DNA from 3 places in the Pseudomonas sp. NyZ480 genome. Region 2 is predicted to be linked to each of the others. Evidence: predicted binding sites of a transcription regulator. Region 2 holds the regulator's gene; each other region holds the start of a gene.

Region 1 (7,719 bases), 1.5 Mb from region 2:
GATCGACTTCGGCGTGACTTCGCACAGCTCGTCGTCCTGGATGAATTCCAGGGCCTGTTCCAGCGTGTGGCGAACCGGCGGAACCAAGGCGATGACTTCGTCCTTGCCCGAAGCACGCATGTTGTCGAGCTTCTTGCCTTTGGTCGGGTTGACGCCCAGGTCGTTGTCACGGCTGTTCAGACCGATGATCTGACCGTTGTAGATATCCTGGCCGTGCTCGATGAACAGCTTGCCACGAGCCTGCAGGGTTTCCAGCGAGTAGGTCAGGGCCTTGCCGGTCTCGATCGAAACCAGAACACCGTTCAGACGGCCGGACATCTGGCCAGGCTTCATGGTGTCATAGCGATCGAAGATCGAGGTCAGGATGCCTGCACCGTTGGTCAGGGTCAGGAACTGGTTACGGAAACCGATCAGACCGCGAGCTGGGACGTTGTACTCCAGACGAACACGGCCTTTGCCATCCGGCGCCATGTTGGTCAGGTCGCCCTTACGCAGGCCCATTTCTTCCATGACCTTGCCCTGGGATTCTTCAGGGATGTCGATGGTGACGTTCTCGTACGGTTCCTGCTTGACGCCGTTCACCTCACGGATGATCACTTCAGGACGGCCTACAGCCATCTCGAAGCCTTCACGGCGCATGGTTTCGATCAGTACCGACAGGTGCAGCTCACCACGGCCGGAAACCTTGAACTTGTCAGCCGAGTCGCCTTCTTCGACGCGCAGGGCAACGTTGTACAGCAGTTCTTTGTCCAGACGTTCTTTGATGTTACGGCTGGTGACGAACTTGCCTTCCTTGCCGCAGAACGGCGAGTCGTTGACCTGGAAGGTCATCGAAACGGTCGGCTCGTCGACAGTCAGCGGCTTCATCGCCTCGACGTGGTTCATGTCGCACAGGGTGTCGGAGATGAACAGCTCGTCGAAACCGCTGATGCAGACGATGTCGCCAGCGGTAGCTTCTTCGACGTCGACACGGTGCAGGCCGTGGTGGCCCATCAGCTTGAGAATACGGCCGTTGCGCTTCTTGCCTTCGGTGTCGATGGCGACGACCGGAGTGTTCGGCTTGACGCGGCCACGGGCGATACGGCCTACGCCGATAACACCCAGGAAGCTGTTGTAGTCCAGCGCGGAGATCTGCATCTGGAACGGGCCGTCGACGTCAACGGTCGGAGCCGGAACGTGGTCGACGATGGCCTGGTACAGCGGGGTCATGTCTTCGGCCATGTTGGTGTGGTCCAGACCGGCGATGCCGTTCAGGGCCGAGGCGTAGACAACCTGGAAGTCCAGCTGGTCGTCGGTGGCGCCGAGGTTGTCGAACAGGTCGAAGATCTGGTCCAGTACCCAGTCAGGACGCGCGCCCGGACGGTCGACCTTGTTGATCACGACGATCGGCTTGAGGCCAGCTTCGAAGGCCTTCTTGGTCACGAAGCGGGTTTGCGGCATCGGGCCGTCCTGGGCATCGACCAGCAGCAGCACCGAGTCGACCATCGACATGACACGCTCAACCTCGCCACCGAAGTCGGCGTGGCCGGGGGTGTCGACGATGTTGATGCGGTAGTCGTTCCAACGGATGGCGGTGTTTTTCGCCAGGATGGTGATACCGCGCTCTTTTTCCTGGTCGTTGGAGTCCATGACGCGCTCGTCGTTGAGCTCGTTACGCTCCAGGGTGCCGGACTGGCGCAGGAGTTTGTCGACCAGGGTGGTTTTACCATGGTCAACGTGGGCGATGATGGCGATGTTACGCAGATTTTCGATCACAACTGTATCTCGATCAGAGGATTCGGGTTGCCGCCCAGTCTAGGCGGCCAATATGTAAGGCATAAGGCTCAGCGGGGCCGGCTGTCGGGAGGGCGATGGCGGATGCTGCCGCCATACAGCCCTGGCGTCTTATGTCGGACGATAAACACGCACATTGGCATGTCCCTCACTGAGCAGATGGTGTGCGTGCAGACGGCTCATCACACCCTTGTCGCAATACAGCAGGTACTGGCGGTTGGCATCCAGGTGCTTGAACTTGCTGTTGATCGCATAGAACGGCATGGCCTGGACTTCGATACCGTCGATGACCAGAGGTTCGTCTTCCTGGGCATCGGGGTGGCGGATGTCGATGACGATCTGACCAGGCAAGGCCTGCGCCACTTCCTCGATTTCGACGTCCTTGCCCAGCTCGTCGATCACATGGTCGATGGAGATGAACTTGGCGCGCTCCAGGGCGCGCTCGAGCACAGCCATGTCGAACTGCTTCTCTTCATGCTCCATGCGGTGACGCTTGGCATGGGTAGTAGGGTTCACCGAGATCACGCCACAGTACTCGGGCATGTGCTTGGCGAACTCGGCGGTGCCGATCTGGGAGGCTGTGTCGATGATGTCCTGCTTGTGGCTGGCCAGCAGCGGACGCAGTACCAGCTTGTCGGTAGCCGAATCGATGATCGACAGGTTCGGCAGGGTCTGGCTGGAAACCTGGGAAATCGCCTCGCCGGTGACCAGCGCATCGATTTCCAGACGCTCGGCCATGCGCGCGGCACCGCGCAGCATCATGCGCTTGAGGGTCACGCCCATGTAGCTGTTGTCGACCTTGTTCAGAATCTCGCCGACCACTTCCTCGAACGGCACACTGATGAACAGCACGCGCTGGCTGCTGCCGAACTTCTTCCACAAGTAGTGGGCCACTTCCATCACGCCCAGCTCGTGGGCACGGCCGCCCAGGTTGAAGAAGCAGAAGTGGGTCATCAGGCCGCGGCGCATCATCTGATAGGCCGCCACGGTGGAGTCGAAGCCACCGGACATCAGCACCAGGGTCTGCTCAAGGGCACCCAGCGGGTAGCCGCCGATGCCGTTGTGCTGGTTGTGAATGACGTACAGGCGCTGATCGCGGATTTCGATGCGCACCAGCACTTCCGGGTTCTTCAGGTCGATGCCGACGGCGCCGCACTGCTGACGCAACTGGCTGCCGACGTAGCGGTCAACGTCCATCGAGGTGAAATCGTGATGGCCGCCGCGCTTGCAGCGCACGGCGAAACGCTTGCCGGCCAGCAGGTGGCCGAAGTGCTGCTTGCACTTGGCGACGATATCGTCGAAGTCGCCCAGCGGGTATTCTTCGACCTGCAGGAAATGGGTGATACCCGGCGTGCAGGTGAGGCGCTCGATCATTTCGCGCTGGACTTTCTCGTCCTCGATGCGGGTGACCACTTCGAGATTGTCCCAGACACCATCGACCGCGAGCTCAGGGTCTAGGTCCTTGAGCACGACACGGATATTCTTGCCGAGCTGACGGATGAAACGCTTGCGCACCGGCCGGCTCTTGATGGTGATCTCTGGGAAGACTTTGACGATAAGTTTCATTGGTTAACAGCGCGCGCAGGGCCTGCCGAAAATGAGGGGCGCGAATTATAGCGGATATTGCTCAGGTTTTGACCAACTTTTGGTCAGAGCGTTTGGGAGGGGATGCGGGGGGCGGGTTTTCCGCTGCCTGTGAGATCGAATGCCGCCCGCGCGACGCATCGCGAGCAAGGCTCGCTCCTACATTTGTTTCTGGCCTATGAGGTCTGTGGGATCTACGCGCGAACGCCTTGGTGCCCGGCACGATATCGCGGCGTACACACAAGGCGGTCGCGCGCGCCTGTCATTGACGTTAGTGGCCAGGAACAAATGTAGGAGCGAGCCTTGCTCGCGATGCGCCGCGCGGGCGGTGCGACCTCAGGCGCACCACAAAAACCACGACACGCACATATTTGGTGCACGAGCACCATAAAGCGCCCTCAAAAGATGCACTTTTGTACGCCAGACGCCGGCCAGATGCCCGTAAACGCCCCCTTTTATCCCGCCCTCGCCATTTTTGGGCACTGGCATGCAATTTGCTCTCTTGTGAGGCAGGTAAGCTTGGCCGACTATGCGCGCCCGGCGACACCCTTTTTCCAGGGCAGCGGCTAAGCGCCCTAGACCATCCGGAGGACAACATGTCGAAGTCGGTTCAACTCATCAAAGATCATGACGTCAAGTGGATTGATCTGCGTTTCACGGACACCAAAGGCAAGCAGCACCACGTCACCATGCCCGCTCGCGACGCGCTGGATGACGACTTCTTCGAAGCTGGCAAGATGTTCGACGGCTCGTCGATCGAAGGCTGGAAAGGCATCGAAGCTTCCGACATGATCCTGCTGCCGGACGACTCCTCCGCCGTCCTGGACCCGTTCACCGAAGAGCCGACCCTGATCCTGGTCTGCGACGTGATCGAGCCGTCCACCATGCAAGGCTACGACCGCGACCCACGCGCCATCGCCAAGCGTGCCGAAGAATTCCTGAAGTCGACCGGTATCGGTGACACCGTACTGGTAGGCCCGGAGCCTGAGTTCTTCATCTTCGACCAGGTGAAGTTCAAGTCCGACATCTCGGGCTCGATGTTCAAGATCTACTCCGAGCAAGGCTCCTGGATGACCGATCAGGACGTCGAAGGCGGCAACAAGGGCCACCGCCCTGCCGTGAAAGGCGGCTACTTCCCGGTTCCGCCGTGCGACCACGACCACGAAATCCGTACCGCCATGTGCAACGCCATGGAAGAAATGGGCCTGGTCGTCGAAGTTCACCACCACGAAGTGGCCACTGCCGGCCAGAACGAAATCGGTGTGCGCTTCAACACCCTGGTCACCAAGGCTGACGAAGTTCAGACCCTGAAGTACTGCGTGCACAACGTTGCCGATGCCTACGGCAAGACCGCTACCTTCATGCCGAAGCCGCTGTACGGCGACAACGGCTCGGGCATGCACGTTCACATGTCGATCTCCAAAGACGGCAAGAACACCTTCTCGGGCGAAGGCTATGCCGGCCTGTCCGACACCGCCCTGTACTTCATCGGCGGTATCATCAAGCACGGTAAGGCCCTGAACGGCTTCACCAACCCGGCGACCAACTCCTACAAGCGTCTGGTACCTGGCTTCGAAGCGCCGGTCATGCTGGCCTACTCGGCCCGTAACCGTTCGGCCTCGATCCGTATCCCTTACGTTTCCAGCCCGAAAGCCCGCCGTATCGAAGCGCGCTTCCCGGACCCAGCTGCCAACCCGTACCTGTGCTTCGCCGCCCTGCTGATGGCTGGTCTGGATGGTATCCAGAACAAGATCCACCCAGGCGATGCAGCCGACAAGAACCTGTACGACCTGCCGCCTGAAGAGGCCAAGGAAATCCCGCAGGTTTGCGGCAGCCTGAAGGAAGCTCTGGAAGAGCTGGACAAGGGCCGTGCGTTCCTGACCAAGGGCGGCGTGTTCTCCGACGACTTCATCGATGCCTACATCGAGCTGAAATCGGAAGAAGAGATCAAGGTCCGTACCTTCGTTCACCCGCTGGAATACGACCTGTACTACAGCGTTTGATGACATCGGCGCGCTGCGCTGATTGAATCACCAGAAACGGCCTTCATACGAAGGCCGTTTTTGTTTACGCACAGACCTATCAGCAGCTTCCTACAAATGAAAGCCCGCAGACTGGCCACACTCAGGTCTCCACGAAAAGGAGATCAACATGCGCCTTATCCCCGCCATGATGTGCTTGGCCTTGCCCCTTAACGGCTGCCGCGCAACCCCGCCCACCCAGCCCGAATTCGACCCGTTGCTCACCGCCATCGAACACCGCCTGGACCTTGCTGTTTCGGTCGCGACGCACAAATGGAAACTCACGCTACCGGTCCAAGCCCCTGAACGCGAGCAGCAAGTCCTGGCCAAGGTCTGCCAGGATGCGCCCGACTACGACCTCGATCCACCTCGCGCAGCGGCATTCTTCAGCGACCAGATCGAAGCCAACAAGCTCGTTCAATACACGCTGATCGATCGTTGGAATGCCCTGGGCAGTCAGCCCACCAGCACATCCCGCGACCTCGTGCACGAACTTCGCCCACGGCTGGACACGCTTCAAGCGACTTTGCTGGACGAGCTCCGCCGTTTTGACCTGCTCGACATGCGTGACTGCCCGAAAAAGCTGGCTAGCGCACTGCAACAACGCACCAATGATCCGCTACGGCACATAGCGCTGGTCCGAGCCACGGCGCAGCTGTGCGTGAAGTCCTGACCATCGCTATGCTCTATATTGGTGCGCAACAATGATCGACGCCCCACGCTGCAGCCCAAAAAAGGTCACTTGAAACGTTAAACCACCGCTTTTTGATCCGAATAAGCGCAATTTCGGGACTTTGTCACGAAATACCGCTTCTTTTCGGAGCTTTGGTTTGTTTCTTGCATTTTCCTGGCATCAGCGGATCCATAGCGCCCCCATCCCTGGCACGGCCAAGGATACGCCAGCGCAAAAAGAGGTCACCGACGCCTTATGACCATCAGCGATGCACAGCACCGTCTGCTTCTGGACAACCTGACCACGGCCACGCTCCTGCTCAATTCGGAGCTGCGTCTGGAGTACATGAACCCGGCTGCCGAAATGCTTCTGGCAGTCAGCGGTCAGCGCAGCCACGGGCAGTTCATCAGCGAGCTGTTCACCGAATCGACCGAAGCGCTCAATTCGCTGCGCCAGGCGGTGGAACAGGCACACCCGTTCACCAAGCGCGAGGCGCAACTGACGTCGCTGACCGGCCAGACCATCACCGTCGATTATGCCGTCACGCCAATCCTGCACCTGGGCAATACCTTGCTGCTGCTGGAGGTGCACCCGCGTGACCGACTGCTGCGCATCACCAAGGAAGAAGCCCAGCTGAGCAAGCAGGAAACCACCAAGATGCTGGTGCGCGGCCTGGCCCATGAAATCAAGAACCCCCTTGGCGGCATTCGCGGCGCGGCGCAGTTGCTATCGCGCGAACTGCCCGATGACGGACTGCGCGACTACACCAACGTAATCATCGAAGAGGCCGATCGCCTGCGTAATCTGGTCGACCGGATGCTCGGCTCGAACAAGCTGCCGTCATTGGCCATGACCAACATCCATGAGGTCCTGGAGCGGGTCTGCAGCTTGGTGGAGGCCGAAAGCCAGGGTTGCATCACTTTGGTGCGTGACTACGACCCTAGCCTGCCAGACGTACTGATCGACCGCGAGCAGATGATCCAGGCGGTGCTCAACATCGTGCGCAACGCCATGCAGGCGATCAGCTCGCAGAACGAACTGCGCCTTGGCCGCATCACCCTGCGCAGCCGTGCGGTGCGTCAGTTCACCATCGGCCATGTGCGCCACCGCCTGGTCGCCCGGGTCGAGATCATCGACAACGGCCCAGGCATTCCGGCGGAACTGCAGGACACCCTCTTCTATCCCATGGTCAGTGGACGCCCGGACGGTACCGGGCTGGGCCTGGCCATCACCCAGAACATCATCAGCCAGCACCAGGGCCTGATCGAGTGCGAAAGCCATGCCGGCCATACCGCTTTCTCGATCTTCCTGCCCCTGGAACAAGGAGCCACTGCCTCATGAGCCGAAGTGAAACCGTATGGATCGTCGACGATGATCGTTCCATTCGCTGGGTCCTGGAAAAAGCCCTACAACAGGAAGGCATGGCCACCCAGAGCTTCGACAGCGCCGATGGCGTGATGAGCCGGCTGGCCCGCCAGCAACCGGATGTGATCATCTCTGACATCCGCATGCCGGGTGCCAGCGGCCTCGACCTGCTGGCACAGATCCGCGAGCAGCACCCACGCCTGCCGGTCATCATCATGACGGCCCACTCGGACCTGGACAGCGCAGTGGCGTCCTACCAGGGCGGCGCCTTCGAGTACCTGCCCAAGCCGTTCGACGTGGACG
Region 2 (7,719 bases):
GGCCTTGAGCGTGGTTAGGCGCTCGCCGAGTTCGACCAATGCATGCAGCTCGCGCTTGATCTGGGTTTTGCTTTTTTCGCCGTCGAAGGCGTCGTCGTATGAATCAACCATGGTGGCAGTCCGCTAGAAATCGCCGCCATGATAACCAGTCGGGGGCCGCTTGTCCGGCCCGGTCGTAGAATGACCCTTGCCGAACGCAGAATTTGAGTGGAGATAACCATGAGTGCAGTCCAGAGCGTAGGCCCCAAGAACCTGCCGGCATTGCAGGAGCAGGTCGAAGCGATCATCGCCGAGGCCAAGCGGCAGGGTGCCAGTGCCTGCGAGGTGGCCGTATCGCTGGAGCAGGGGTTGTCCACCAGCGTGCGCCAGCGTGAGGTGGAGACGGTCGAGTTCAACCGCGACCAAGGCTTCGGTATCACCCTTTATGTCGGCCAGCGCAAAGGCTCGGCCAGTACCTCGGCAAGCGGCCAGGATGCGATCCGCGAGACAGTGGCAGCCGCCTTGGCAATCGCCAGGCACACCTCCGAGGACGAGTGCGCGGGCCTGGCCGACGCGGCGCTGATGGCGCGTGAGATCCCGGACCTGGACCTCTACCATGACTGGGACATCGAGCCGGAGCAAGCCATTGAGATGGCGTTGACCTGCGAAGCCGCGGCATTCGAGGCCGATCCCCGCATTCTCAATGCCGATGGCACTACCCTCAACACGCACCAAGGCTGCCGCGTGTACGGCAACAGCCATGGTTTCATCGGTGGTTACGCGTCCACTCGGCACAGTCTGAGCTGCGTGATGATTGCCGAGGGTGACGGTCAGATGCAGCGGGACTACTGGTACGACGTGAATCGCCAGGGCAACCTGCTGGCCGACCCACGTAGTATCGGCCAGCGTGCGGCCAAGCGAGCCGCCAGCCGCCTTGGTGCGCGACCGGTACCCACGTGCGAGGTGCCGGTACTGTTTTCTGCGGAGCTGGCCGGTGGCCTGTTCGGCAGCTTCCTTTCGGCCATTTCCGGGGGCAACCTGTACCGCAAGTCATCGTTCCTCGACGGTGCCTTGGGGCAGCGCCTGTTCCCTACCTGGCTGACCCTCGACGAGCGTCCGCACATTCCCCGGGCCTTGGGCAGTGCCGCGTTCGACGGCGATGGCCTGGCCACCTATGCCAAGCCGTTCGTCGAAAAAGGCGAGCTGGTGTCGTACCTGCTGGGCACCTATTCTGGTCGCAAACTGGGCCTGCCGAGCACGGCCAACGCTGGAGGCGTGCATAACCTGTACGTGACCCATGGTGTCGAGGACCAGGCCGCGTTGATCCGCCGCATGGGCCGTGGCCTGCTGGTCACCGAGCTGATGGGCCATGGGCTGAACATGGTGACTGGCGATTATTCCCGCGGCGCAGCCGGTTTCTGGGTCGAGAATGGCGAGATCCAGCACGCGGTGCAGGAAGTAACCATTGCCGGCAACATGAAGGACATGTTCCAGCAGATTGTCGCGATTGGCAGCGATCTCGAAACCCGCAGCAACATTCATACAGGGTCGGTGTTGATCGAGCGGATGACTGTGGCAGGTAGCTGATCTTTCACCTGCATCGGCCTGTTCGCGGGTTGATCCGTGAACAGGCTGTGCAAGCGGCACAGTAACCCGGCCCTATGCCGGGTTTCTTGTTTAGTCATTCCCTGCTTGAAGTGACATTGCTTATCAATTAATAATGAATATCATTATCCAGTAACTCGGCGATGATGTTCATGAAACCCGTCCTGCGCGAACTGCCCTACCTGGAAAACTGGCGTTGGCTCAGCCGACGCATCCGTTGCGCCCTCGAGCCCGACGAGCCGCGCCTGATAGAGCACTACCTGGCCGAAGGCCGTTATCTGGTGTGCTGTACCGAAACGTCGGCCTGGACGGTGGCGTTGACCTCCTTCCGTCTCCTGCGGGATACCGCCTGTGATCGCATGCTGCCCTGGCATTGGCGCTGCCTGTGCCTGGACCAGGCCTGGCGCCCGCTGTTGGACCTGCGCAACCTCGATCGCCGCGAACAGAACCAACGCTGGCAGCCCTACGCCCTACAATTGGCGAACTGCGTGCTGCTGCCTTCGATTTCTCCCGATGAACTGATGCAAGGATTTGAAGATGAGTGATACCCGTATCGAGCGTGACAGCATGGGCGAACTCCAGGTGCCGGCCCAGGCCCTGTACGGTGCCCAGACCCAACGCGCGGTCGACAATTTCCCGATCAGCGGTCAGCGCATGTCCGCCCAGTTCATCCGTGCATTGCTGCTGGCAAAGGCTGCGGCGGCCAAGGCCAATATCGAGCTCGAGCAACTGAGCGTCGCGCAGGGCCAGGCCATCGTCACGGCAGTCGAGCAGTTGTTGGCCGGTGACTTCATCCAGCACTTCCCGGTAGATGTCTACCAGACCGGCTCGGGTACCAGCTCCAATATGAACGCCAACGAGGTGATCGCCACCTTGGCCAGCCGTGTGCTCGGAGCGCCGGTCAATGCCAACGATCACGTCAATTGCGGCCAGAGCAGCAACGACATCATCCCGACCACCCTCCATGTCAGTGCCGCCTTGGCCTTGCATGGCCAACTGCTGCCTGCGCTGGACCATTTGGTGCAGGTGATCGAAGCGAAGTCGCTGCAAGTCCATCAGTTCGTCAAGACCGGTCGTACCCACCTTATGGATGCCATGCCGGTGCGCATGAGCCAGGTGCTCGATGGCTGGGCGGCTCAGATCAGCGGCGCGCGGGGCCATATCGAGGCGACGTTGCCCAGCTTGCAGGCCCTGGCCCAGGGGGGCACGGCCGTCGGTACCGGAATCAACGCCCACCCACGGTTCGCGGCCTGCTTCGCCCACCACTTGAGTGACCTGAGCCAGGTTCCGTTCACGCCTGGGCAGAACCTGTTCGCGCTGATCGGCTCGCAGGACACCGCAGTAGCGCTTTCAGGCCAGCTCAAGACCACCGCCGTTGCGTTGATGAAAATCGCCAATGACCTGCGCTGGATGAACTCCGGACCGTTGGCCGGTCTGGGGGAGATCGAGCTGCAAGCACTGCAGCCTGGGTCGTCGATCATGCCGGGCAAGGTCAACCCGGTGATTCCAGAAGCCACCGCCATGGTTGCCGCGCAGGTGATCGGCAACGACGCGACCATCGCCGTGGCCGGTCAGTCGGGCAACTTCGAGCTGAACGTCATGTTGCCGGTGATTGCCCGCAACCTGCTGGAGAGCATCGAGCTGATGGCCAATGCCAGCCGCCTGCTGGCCGACAAGGCCATTGCCAGCTTCAAGGTCAATGAAGGCAAGCTCAAGGAGGCCTTGGCGCGCAATCCGATCCTGGTGACCGCACTGAACCCGATCATTGGCTACCTCAAGGCCGCCGAGATCGCCAAGACCGCGTACAAGCAGGGTCGCCCGATCATCGACGTGGCGCTGGAGCACACCGACTTGTCGCGTGATCAGCTCGAAGCGCTGCTGGATCCTGAAAAACTGACTGCCGGTGGTATCTGATCTTGCGCCTGTGCGGCGTATAGCGAGCAAGGCTCGCTCCTACAGACCCTCGCGATCGGGGTAGGAGCGAGCTTTGCTCGCGAGGCGTCGCGCAGGCGCTCGATCTCACAATCGCGGAGACACTGTGTCGAGCCCCGGCGATTACTCGCCTTCGTCGAAATAGTTGTTGATCAGCGCTACCAGCGCTTCCATGGCTTCATCATCCTGCTCGCCCTCGGTGAGCAGATGCACCTGGGTGCCTTTGCCCGCCGCCAGCATCATCACGGCCATGATGCTCTTGCCGTCCACCATCTTGTCCGGAGCTCGGCCGACCCTGACCTGGCAGGGGAATCGACCGGCCACGCCGACGAACTTGGCTGCCGCCCGGGCATGCAGACCCAGCTTGTTGATGATGGTTATTTCGCGGGCGGGCATCGTGGTGCGGATCCTGTGGGCTATAGGTCGCGGTGGCGGACCTGGACGTTTTTCAAAGATTGCTGCAGCAACTGGCCGAGACGTTCGGTCAGGTACACAGAGCGGTGGTGGCCACCGGTGCAACCAATGGCAATGGTGACGTAGGCGCGGTTGCTGGCGGCGAAGCGGGGTAACCACTTGAGCAGGTAGCTGGAGATATCGTTGAACATCTCTTCGACATCCGGCTGGGCAGCCAGGTAGTCGATAACCGGTTGATCGAGGCCGGAATGTTCGCGCAGCTCTGGCTTCCAGTAAGGATTAGGCAGGCAGCGCACATCGAACACCAGGTCGGCGTCGACCGGCATGCCGCGCTTGAAACCGAACGATTCGACCAGGAATGCCGTTCCAGGTTCAGGCTGGTTGAGCAGGCGCAGCTTGATCGAGTCGCGTAGTTGGTACAGGTTGAGGTTGGTGGTGTCGATCTTGAGGTCGGCCAGATCGGAAATCGGCCCTAGCAGCTCGCTTTCGACACGGATCGCCTCGGCCAGCGAACGGTTGGCATTGGTCAGCGGATGGCGTCGCCGGGTCTCCGAGAAGCGTTTGAGCAGCGTTTCTTCATCAGCGTCCAGAAACAGGACATCGCACTGGATGTGCCTGCCACGAGCTTCTTCGAGCAACTCGGGAAACCGCGTCAGGTGGCTGGGCAGGTTGCGGGCATCGATGGAGACAGCAACCTTGGGCTGCTGCAACTCGGTGTTGATCAGCGCGTTCTCCGCCAACTGCGGCAGCAGCCCGGCGGGGAGGTTGTCGATGCAGTAGTAGCCGTTGTCTTCCAGCACATCAAGGGCGGTACTCTTGCCCGAACCGGAGCGGCCGCTGACGATGATCAGGCGCATGTTCAGTGCTCGTTCTGTACGTCCAGGACTACCTGGAACAGGGCCTCGCTGCTGTCGGCGGCACGCAGGCGATCGCGGACCTCCTTGCGATCGAGCATGCTGGCGATCTGGCGCAGCAGTTCAAGGTGGGCATCGGTGGCCGCTTCGGGGACCAGCAGGACGAACAGCAGGTCTACCGGTGCGCCATCAATGGCGTCGTAGTCGATAGGGGCATCCAGATGCAGCAGTGCGCTGACAGGTGCCGTGCAGCCTTCGAGTCGGCAGTGGGGGATGGCAATACCGTTGCCGAAACCGGTCGAGCCGAGCTTTTCACGACCGACCAGTTTTTCGAAGACGTCTTGCATCTCCAGTTCTGGAACTTGTTCGGCAATCAGTGTGGCGACCTTCTCGAGGGCGCGCTTTTTACTGCCTCCCGGCACGTTCACGAGGGAACGGCCGGGGGTCAGGATGGTTTCAAGTCGGATCATGGATGAGGGGGATCAGCGGGCGGCTGCACCTTGCAGCAGGCTTTGCTGTTTTTCCTTGTGTTTTTTCAGTTGGCGGTCGAGCTTGTCGGCCATGGCGTCGATCGCTGCATACATGTCTTCGTGTTCCGCGTTTGCGACCACTTCGCCACCAGGAATCTGCAGGGTCGCTTCGACCTTCTGTTGCAGCTTCTCGACTTTCAGGATGACCTGCACGTTGGTGATCTTGTCGAAGTGACCCTCCACGCGCTTAAGCTTTTGCTCTACGTATTCGCGCAGAGGGGAGGTGACTTCTACATGGTGTCCACTGATGTTGACTTGCATACAGCTTCTCCTTTGTTGCCCGTGCATAAAGAGGCAGGTATTGCACCTGCCCCGCAAACGCTGTGGCACATTCAGGGGCTACATCAGTCGCTTGCGCTCGCTCGACGGCGCGATGCCGAGGGACTCGCGGTACTTGGCGACGGTGCGACGGGCTACCTGAATGCCTTGTGCCTCCAGTAAACCAGCGATCTTGCTGTCACTCAATGGCTTTTTCTGATTTTCCGCCGCAACCAGTTTCTTGATGATCGCGCGGATCGCCGTAGACGAGCATTCTCCGCCTTCGGAGGTGCTCACATGGCTGGAGAAAAAGTATTTCAGTTCGTAGATGCCGCGCGGCGTGTGCATGTATTTCTGGGTGGTTACCCGGGAAATGGTCGACTCGTGCATGCCCACCGCTTCGGCGATGTCGTGCAGGACCAACGGCTTCATCGCTTCGTCGCCGTGGTCGAGGAAACCGCGCTGGTGTTCGACGATCTGGGTGGCGACCTTCATCAGGGTCTCATTGCGGCTTTGCAGGCTCTTGATGAACCAACGCGCCTCTTGCAGCTGATTGCGCATGAAGGTGTTGTCGGCGCTGGTGTCGGCACGGCGGACGAAACCGGCATACTGCGGATTGACCCGCAGCCGTGGGATCGCCTCCTGGTTCAGCTCGACCAGCCAGCGGTCGTTGTCCTTGCGCACGATCACGTCGGGGACCACATACTCCGGCTCACTGGATTCGATCTGCGAGCCCGGTCGTGGGTTGAGGCTCTGTACCAGTTCGATGACCTGGCGCAGTTCGTCTTCCTTGAGCTTCATGCGGCGCATCAGCTGGCTGTAGTCGCGGCTGCCGAGCAGGTCGATGAAATCGACCACCAGGCGCTTGGCTTCGCTCATCCACGGCGTGCTGGCGGGCAGTTGGCGCAGTTGCAGCAGCAGGCACTCGCCAAGATTGCGAGCGCCCACCCCGGCAGGCTCGAATTGCTGGATGCGGTGCAGGACGGCTTCGACCTCGTCCAGCTCGATGTCCAGCTCGGGGTCGAAGCCCTCGCAGATTTCTTCGAGGGTATCCTCGAGGTAGCCCTGGTCGTTGATGCTGTCGATCAGGGTCACGGCGATCAGGCGGTCGGTGTCGGACATCGGCGCCAGGTTCAGTTGCCACAGCAGGTGGCTCTGCAGGCTCTCGCCCGCGGAGGTGCGGGTGGTGAAGTCCCACTCGTCATCATCGTTGCTGGGCAGGCTGCTGGCACTGGTCTGGTAGATATCTTCCCACGCGGTGTCGACGGGAAGCTCGTTGGGAATGCGCTCGTTCCACTCACCGTCTTCCAGGTTCTCGGCGCTTGGTGCGCTTTCCTGGAAACTGTTGTCCTGAACTTCGGCGACCGGTTTGTTCTCGGCGTTGTCCGCCATCGGGTCGCTGTTGTCGAAGTCGTCGCCGTCTTCCTGACGTTCGAGCATCGGATTGGACTCCAGCGCTTCCTGGATTTCCTGCTGGAGGTCCAGGGTAGAGAGCTGAAGCAGGCGGATGGCCTGTTGCAACTGCGGTGTCATCGTCAGTTGCTGGCCCATTTTTAGGACGAGCGATGGTTTCATGGCTGGGGCTAAATACCTTGTTCGCCGGCGCGCATGCGCCATCCACTACACGAGGGCGCCGGAGCGCCAAATCAAGCAAGTTTTATGCCTTAAATTGTAGCGTTTGCCTAGAGCGCTGTAACAACTTAAGCCTCGATGAGGCGGGATTGCCAGTGCTCCAGGCGCGCCGGGGTCAGAGTCGGAACTCGTGACCCAGGTAAACTTCCTTGACCAGATCGTTGGCCAGGATGGTCTCGGCATCGCCCTCGGCGATCAGTCGACCATCGTTGACGATGTACGCGGTTTCGCAGATGTCCAGGGTCTCGCGGACGTTGTGGTCGGTGATCAGTACACCGATGCCCTTGGCCTTGAGGTGGTGGATGATCTGCTTGATGTCGCCTACGGAAATCGGGTCGACACCGGCGAAAGGTTCGTCCAGCAGGATGAACTTCGGCGCGGTCGCCAGGGCCCGGGCGATTTCCACGCGGCGACGCTCGCCGCCGGACAGGCTCATGCCGAGGTTGTCGCGGATGTGGCTGATGTGGAATTCCTGCAGCAGGCTTTCCAGCTCCTTGCGACGGCCATCGCGGTCC
Region 3 (7,719 bases), 2.5 Mb from region 2:
ATGCCCATGCCTTCGACTACCGCGACGCCGAGTCGGTATACGAGGAGATCCGCCAGTTCTGGAACCCCACCACAGGCTACGACCTGCGGGGTATCGGCTACCCCGAACTGCGCCATAGCCCCCGCCAGTGGCCCTGCGCGCCAGGCGACGAGGGCGATCGCAGCCCAGTGCGCTACCTCAATGACGGTCGCAGCCAGCACCTGGTGAGCGACGCCGAAGGCCTGCGCCCCGCACTGGCTTTTCCTACCCCCAGCGGCAAGGCGCGTTTCTTCGCCAGGCCGTGGCTGCCGGCACCAGAGCTGCCGGATGCCGATTATCCCCTGGTGCTCAACACCGGGCGCGTGCAGCACCAGTGGCACACGCTGACCAAGACCGGCAAGGTGCCGGCGCTGAACAAGCTGGAGCCCGGCCCCTTCGTCGAGCTGCATCCGGAAGATGCCGAGCGCCTGGGCATTCGCGACAAGGACCCAGTGGCGATCCGCTCGCGCCGTGGCCAGGCCGTGTTGCCCGCACGGGTCAGTGACCGGGTCATGCCTGGCAATTGTTTCGCGCCATTCCACTGGAACGATGTGTTCGGCGAGCACTTGGCAATCAATGCCGTGACCTGTGATGCGGTCGACCCCCTGTCGCTGCAGCCGGCCTTCAAGCATTGCGCGGTGGCCCTGGAGCGGGTCGCCGGTGAACGCATCGACGCCCTCGACCTGGGCGCCGCCACCCGCACTTCGGAGCCCGCCACCATGCCGACCGCCACGCTGTCCCGTCTGCTTGGCCTGGATGCGCTGCCTGCCCCGGTTCTGGCCGACGATGAGCGCCACTACTTGCAAGGTTTCCTGCTCGGCCTGGACCAGGCGCGCATTGAAGGGGTGCCGTGCCTGCCAGCCAACGCGCCGCTGACGGCGGCCCAACGTCTGTTCGTCGATGGGCTGCTGGCGGGGCTTTACGCCCAGTCGGCGCCTGCGCAGGTCGATGTCCCCCGGCACCAAGTGCTGTGGGCATCGCAGACCGGCAATGGTGAAGCCCTGGCCGAGCGTTGCGCTGGGCACTTGCGCAACGCCGGCCTGGCGGTGCAGTTGAACTGCATGGAGGCGGTCACCCCACGGCAGTTGCAGGGCGCTGCGAGCGTTGTGCTGATTGCCAGCACGTTCGGCGACGGTGATGCGCCCGATACCGGTACTGCGTTCTGGAATGCGTTGCAAGGCGAAGAGGGGGGGCATTGCGCCGATCTGCCCTATGCCGTGCTGGCCCTTGGAGACTCGAGCTACGACCAGTTCTGCGGGTTTGGCCGCAAGCTCGATCAGCGCCTTGCCGAGCTGGGCGGCCGACGCCTGTTGCCGCGTGTCGACTGCGAGCCGGATTTCGACGAAACCTTCGCCAACTGGCTCCAAGCCCTGCTGCCCGAGCTCGGGCCTGCCACCACGCTCGAACCAGCCAGGGAAGCCGTGCCGGCGCCGCTCTACAGCAAGCAACGACCATGGTCGGCGACCCTACTCGAAAACCGCGTGCTCAATGCCCCAGGAGCCAGCAAGGAAACCCGTCAGCTGGTATTCGACCTCGCTGGCAGTGGCTTCACCTATGAGGCCGGTGATGCCCTTGGGGTGTGGCCACGCAACTGCCCGGCATTGGTCGAAGAGCTCTTGGCGTTGATGCACCTCGATGGCCAGGCGTTGGTCGAACTCAACGGGAAGCCAGCCATGCCCTTGGTTGAGGCCCTGGCGCAGCACCTGGAGATCGCGCGGGTCACGCCGCAGCAGTTGCAGGTATTCGGTCGCCACCAGCCGGCCTTGCAGCGTCTGTTGCAACCGGAGCACAAGGCCGAATTGCAGGAGTGGCTGTGGGGCCGGCAGTTGGCCGATGTGCTGCGCGAGTATCCTCAGGACTTACCGCTGGCCAGCTGGCTTGAGTTGCTCAAACCACTGCAACCGCGCCTGTATTCGATCAGCTCGAGCCCGTCCGCTCACCCCGATCAGGTGCACCTGACCGTCTCGACCGTACGCTATGGTCAGCGCAAGGGCGTTTGCTCGGCTTTTCTCGCCGACCGCGCGGACACCTTGAAGGTGGCGATTTTCCCGCAGGTATCGAAGCACTTTCGCCTGCCGGAGGACGACAACGCGCCTGTGATCATGGTCGGCCCCGGTACCGGCATCGCACCGTTCCGGGCGTTTCTGGAAGAGCGTGAGGCTCGCGGTGCCTGTGGCGAAAACTGGCTGTTCTTCGGCGAGCAGTACGCCGCCAGTGATTTCTATTACAAGGAGCAACTGCTGGCCTGGGTGGCAGCCGGGCATCTGCGTCTGGACACCGCGTTCTCCCGCGACCAGGCCGAAAAGATCTACGTGCAACAGCGTCTGCGTGAGCAAGGCGCGCAGGTGTGGCGCTGGCTTGAATCAGGGGCGTACTTCTATGTGTGTGGCGATGCCCAGCGTATGGCCAAGGATGTGGACGGCGCCCTGCGCGAGGTCGTGGCGGTGCATGGCCAGATGAGCAACGAGGCGGCGGAGGCTTACGTTGAAGCGTTGAGCAAGGCCAAGCGCTACCGGCGAGATGTGTATTGATTGCACCGGGATGGTGAGGGATGCACTTCGGTGGTGCGGTTTTCAATGCCTTATGGCCGGCAAGCCGGCGCCTGCGAAGACCGCACCGAACCTGTGGGCGCCGGCTTGACGGCGATGAATCCAGCGCAGTCACCCCATCGGCAGTGGTCCAGCAGCATTTGGCACACTCCCTGCTACATCCGTTTCACAACATGCCCCACTGATCAACGGCGATCAATCAGGGGCCCACCGTGATGAGTACAGGCAAAGGCGCCTGGAGCTTCGGCTCCAGGCGCTTTTTTTTTGATCGAGGATCGGCTATGAACGCAACAGCGAACGGCGGGCAACGAGAGCGAGTGGTGATTGTCGGCAACGGCATGGTCGGCCATCACTGCGTCGAGCAACTGATCGAACGTGGCGCCCTGGCGCGCTTCGAGGTGCGGGTGTTCGGCGAAGAGCGCCAGCGTGCATACGACCGTGTGCACCTGTCCGAGTACTTCGGCGGCAGCTGTGCCGAAACCCTGGCCCTGTGCGAACACGGGTTCTACGGCGACAACGGTGTGCACCTGCATCTGGGCGAGGCGGTGCTGCAGATCGACCGCGAACGCTGCGAAGTGGTCACCGCCGAAGGCCGTTACGGCTACGACCACCTGGTCCTGGCCACGGGCTCGTATCCCTTCGTGCCACCGATCGAAGGTTCCAGCGGCAATGCTCGACTGGTCTATCGCACCCTCGACGACCTGGACGCCATTCGAGCCGCCGCCAGCGGTGCCCGTCGTGGCGTGGTGGTGGGGGGCGGCCTGCTTGGCCTGGAAGCGGCCAATGCACTCAAGTCACTGGGCTTGGAAGCCCATGTTGTCGAGTTCGCCCCACGGTTGATGCCGGTGCAACTGGACGGCGAGGGCGGTGCTGCGCTCAAGGCACGGATCGAAGCGTTGGGCGTGGGCGTGCACCTGTCCCGTGCCACCCAGTCGATCAGCGCCGGCGAGGCTTATCGCTACCGGATGAACTTCGATGGTGGGGAACACCTGGAAACCGACCTGATCGTATTTTCTGCTGGTATCCGCCCGCAAGATGCCCTGGGGCGGGCCTGTGGCCTCGAGATCGCCCCACGCGGTGGGGTAGTGATCGACAGCCACTGCCGCACCAGCGACCCGCGCATCTTCGCCATCGGCGAGTGCGCTTCGTGGAATGGCAGCATCTTCGGTCTGGTTGCCCCCGGTTACAGCATGGCCCGTAATCTGGCGGCGCTGCTCACCGGTGAGGCGGCCGCCGAGTTCGGCGGTGCCGATATGTCGACCAAGCTCAAGCTGCTGGGGGTCGATGTCGGCTCCATCGGCGATGCCCACGGCGCCACCCCAGGGTCGCGCAGCTACCGCTTCATCGACGAGGCCACCGCCGCCTACCGCCGTCTGGTGGTCGATGCCAGTGGCAAGCGCGTGCTCGGCGCGGTGCTGGTTGGCGACAACAGTTACTACGACACCCTGTTGCAATACGCCCAGAACGGCATTGCCCTGCCAGCGGACCCCGCGGGCTTGATCCTGCCGCAAAGTGCCGGCGCCCCAGCGCTTGGGGCCGACGCCTTGCCTGACAGCGCGACGATCTGTTCCTGCCACAATGTCAGCAAGGGCGCGGTCTGCGCAGCCATCGACAGCGGCTGTAGCGACCTGGCTGCCCTCAAGGGTTGCACCAAGGCTGCGACCGGTTGTGGCGGCTGCGCGGCCCTGCTCAAGCAGGTCTTCGAGCATGAGTTGACTGCCCGTGGCGTCACCGTCGACAAGCGTCTGTGCGAGCACTTCGCCTACACCCGCCAGGAGCTTTACGGTCTGGTCCGCGTCGAAGGTATCCGCACCTTCAATGAGTTGCTCGAACGCCATGGCAAGGGCCATGTCGGCTGCGACATCTGCAAGCCGACGGTGGGCTCGATTCTCGCTTCCTGCTGGAACCAGCCGATCATGGACCCGGCCCTGGTGCCGCTGCAGGACACCAACGACACCTTCATGGCCAACATGCAGAAGAACGGCACCTACTCGGTGGTACCGCGCATCCCGGGCGGCGAGATCACCCCCGACAAGCTGATCGTGATTGGCCAGGTGGCGAAGAAATACGACCTCTACACCAAGATCACCGGCGGCCAGCGTATCGACCTGTTCGGCGCCCAGTTGCACGAACTGCCGCTGATCTGGGGCGAGCTGATCGACGCCGGCTTCGAGACCGGCCATGCCTACGGCAAGTCGACCCGTACGGTGAAGTCGTGCGTCGGCAGCACCTGGTGCCGGTATGGCGTGCAGGACAGTGTGGGCATGGCGCTGCGCCTGGAAGACCGCTACAAAGGCCTGCGATCGCCGCACAAGCTCAAGTTCGCAGTGTCCGGCTGCACCCGCGAATGCGCCGAAGCGCAGAGCAAGGACATCGGCGTGATCGCCACCGACAAGGGCTGGAACCTATACATCTGCGGCAACGGCGGCATGCGACCACGCCATGCCGAGCTGTTCGCCACCGACCTCGACGACGAGACATTGGTGCGCCTGATCGACCGCGTGCTGATGTTCTACATTCGCACCGCCGACAAGTTGCAGCGCACTTCGGTGTGGCGCGAAAGTCTGGAAGGCGGCCTGGACTACCTCAAGCAGGTGATTCTCGACGACAGCCTGGGGCTGGCCGCCGAGCTGGAGGCGCAGATGCAGCATGTGGTCGACCAGTATGAGTGCGAATGGGCCAACGCCCTGAACGACCCCGAAAAGCTCAAGCGCTTCCGTACCTTCGTCAACGACCAGCGGCCCGACCCGGACGTGCATTTCGTTCGTGAACGCGATCAGCGCCGGCCTGCCGCACCGTTGCATCTGATCCCCACCGCCGAGGAGGCTGTCTGATGAACCTGTCCAATGCTGCTGTCGCCAAGCAACCGAACTGGCAAACGGTCTGCCAGGCCAATGACCTGGTCGCCGATTCCGGCGTTGTGGTGTGGTTCGACGGAGCCCAGGTGGCGCTGTTCTATCTGCCAGGCCAGGCACAGACGTTGTACGCTGTGGACAACCGCGACCCACGTTCCGGGGCCAACATCATCGGCCGCGGACTGGTGGGTAGCCTGCAGGGGGAGTTGGTGGTGGCGGCACCGTTGTACAAGCAGCATTTCAGCTTGAAAAGCGGTAGATGCCTGGAAGACGACGACCAGCGGTTGCGGGTATGGCCGGTACGCTTGAACGGTGAGGCGGTGGAGTTGGCGGTGGCCTGACGGTCGATTGCTGGCTGCGCTGGGGCGTTCGCGGGTTATCTACGTTCGTCAATGCGGTAAGCTTGCCGCATGAACCTCGATACCCGCATCAAGTACCGCCACCTGCTGTGTTTCCTGGAGATTGCCCGTCAAGGCAGCCTGGCCAGGGCTGCCGACATTCTGGCCATCAGTCAGCCGGCGATCTCCAAAACCCTCAAGGAGCTCGAAGACCTGCTTGAAACGCGGTTGTTCGAACGTAGCCGCCAGGGCGTCGAACTGACACCGGCCGGCGCACGCTTCATGCGTTACGCAGGCCCCAGCGTGCAGGCGTTGCGCGATGGGGTTAGCAGCCTTCGCGGTGAGGCGCGGGCACCTTCGCAGGTGCGCATCGGCGTCTTGTCCACGGTCGAAGGGCTGTTGATGCCCGAAGTGCTGTGCCGGTTGCATCAGCGGCACGAGGCGCTGGTGATCAGCGTGGTTACCGGGGTCAGCGCGCAATTGCTGGGGCAATTGCACCTGGGCGAGCTGGAACTGGTGGTCGGACGCATGACCGACAGCCCGCAGATCCAGGGCTTGTCGTTCGAGCATCTGTACAGCGAGTCGATGAGCCTGGTGGTGCGGCCCGGCCATCCGCTATTGGCTACAGCCCCGCTGGAGCGCTCGCAGGTCGGGCGTTATCCCTTGGTGTTGCCGCCGGCAGGCACGACCATCCGCCAGCACGCCGACAGCCTGTTCGTGCAATGCGGCATCCAGATGCCGGCCCAGCGCCTGGAAGCCCTGTCGCTGGCGCTGAGTCGGCGTTATCTGCTGGGTAGCGATGCGGTCTGGGTGGCACCGCGCGATGCGGTATTGCTTGACCTGCGCCGTGGCGAACTGGTCGAACTCGACCTGGGCGTGCGCGAGCCGGGCGGCTCGGTGGGCATCTGCCGTAATGCCGCCTTGCCGCAGAGCCTGCCGGGGCAGTGGGTATGCGAGGTGTTGCGAGAGGTGGCGGGGCAGTATCGGGAGGGTGAGTATCCCTGAGGCTTGCCGGGAGGTATTGAGCGTCATTGAGATCGAGCGCCGCCGGGGCGGCGCATCGCGAGCAACGCTCGCTCCTACGGTTATCCGGATGCACCAAACCCTCTTACAGATCCGATGACGAGCACTCTCGGAATCCCTGGAAACATATCGCCATAAAAATCCGGCAGAACCGGTGCAACGGGTCAATACTGGCCATTTACCGCACCCCCATGATGAAGATGTTTTTAATCACTGAACTTCCAAGGCCAAACCCGCTCTTATGCCGGTAGCCATTGGTCATGGCCGCCTGCTAAGCTCGCGGCTTTACCCTGATTGCCCTCATGGCGCATGAACAAGGAAATAGCATGAAACAGCATCGTCTGGCGGCTGCGGTTGCCCTGGTAGGCCTGGTACTGGCTGGCTGCGACCAGCAGGCCAGCACGCCCGAGCTGAAGACTCCGGCACAAAAAGCCTCCTACGGTATCGGCCTGAACATGGGCAAGAGCCTGGCTCAGGAAGGCATGGAAGACCTTGATTCGAAAGCTGTTGCCCTCGGCATCGAAGACGCCGTCGGCAAGAAAGAGCAGCGCATCAAGGACGAAGAGCTGGTAGAAGCCTTCACCGCGCTGCAGAAGCGCGCCGAAGAGCGCCTGGCCAAGGCCAGTGAAGAAGCTGCCTCCGCTGGCAAGAAATTCCTCGAAGAGAACGGCAAGAAGCCAGGCGTAATCACCACCGCTTCCGGCCTGCAGTACGAAGTGGTCAAGAAAGCCGATGGCCCGCAGCCCAAGCCGACCGATGTGGTTACTGTCCACTACGAAGGCAAGCTGATCGACGGCAAGGTGTTCGACAGCTCCGTCGAGCGTGGCAGCCCCATCGATCTGCCGGTCAGCGGCGTGATCCCAGGTTGGGTCGAAGGCTTGCAGCTGATGCACGTCGGCGAGAAGTACAAGCTGTTCATCCCGGCTGAGCTGGCTT

Evidence for each region. Region 2 encodes sigma-54, which starts transcription at its own class of promoters, with help from an activator protein. Its sites were predicted from a motif close to ANTGGCATNNANNTTGCTNT; they were not measured.
Region 1: the regulator sigma-54 is predicted to act here: its motif matches at 3,839-3,858, upstream of glnA (glutamate--ammonia ligase).
Region 3: the regulator sigma-54 is predicted to act here: its motif matches at 2,707-2,726, upstream of nirB (nitrite reductase large subunit NirB).

What each region holds. Positions count from the first base shown of each region.
Region 1 is NZ_CP120626.1:404,173-411,891, reverse strand. Features, by position in the region: gene typA (translational GTPase TypA) at 1-1,755, opposite strand, end outside; gene thiI (tRNA uracil 4-sulfurtransferase ThiI) at 1,885-3,339, opposite strand; gene glnA (glutamate--ammonia ligase) at 3,954-5,360, shown strand; gene P3R38_RS01820 (chorismate mutase) at 5,509-6,051, shown strand; gene glnL (nitrogen regulation protein NR(II)) at 6,307-7,392, shown strand; gene ntrC (nitrogen regulation protein NR(I)) at 7,389-7,719, shown strand, end outside.
Region 2 is NZ_CP120626.1:4,371,036-4,378,754, reverse strand. Features, by position in the region: gene yjgA (ribosome biogenesis factor YjgA) at 1-111, opposite strand, end outside; gene pmbA (metalloprotease PmbA) at 220-1,566, shown strand; gene P3R38_RS20120 (hypothetical protein) at 1,728-2,129, shown strand; gene P3R38_RS20115 (class II fumarate hydratase) at 2,122-3,498, shown strand; gene P3R38_RS20110 (HPr family phosphocarrier protein) at 3,640-3,912, opposite strand; gene rapZ (RNase adapter RapZ) at 3,933-4,787, opposite strand; gene ptsN (PTS IIA-like nitrogen regulatory protein PtsN) at 4,790-5,254, opposite strand; gene raiA (ribosome-associated translation inhibitor RaiA) at 5,267-5,575, opposite strand; gene P3R38_RS20090 (RNA polymerase factor sigma-54) at 5,654-7,147, opposite strand; gene lptB (LPS export ABC transporter ATP-binding protein) at 7,320-7,719, opposite strand, start outside.
Region 3 is NZ_CP120626.1:1,384,643-1,392,361, forward strand. Features, by position in the region: gene P3R38_RS06245 (bifunctional nitrate reductase/sulfite reductase flavoprotein subunit alpha) at 1-2,549, shown strand, start outside; gene nirB (nitrite reductase large subunit NirB) at 2,849-5,401, shown strand; gene nirD (nitrite reductase small subunit NirD) at 5,401-5,763, shown strand; gene pcaQ (pca operon transcription factor PcaQ) at 5,833-6,765, shown strand; gene P3R38_RS06265 (FKBP-type peptidyl-prolyl cis-trans isomerase) at 7,110-7,719, shown strand, end outside.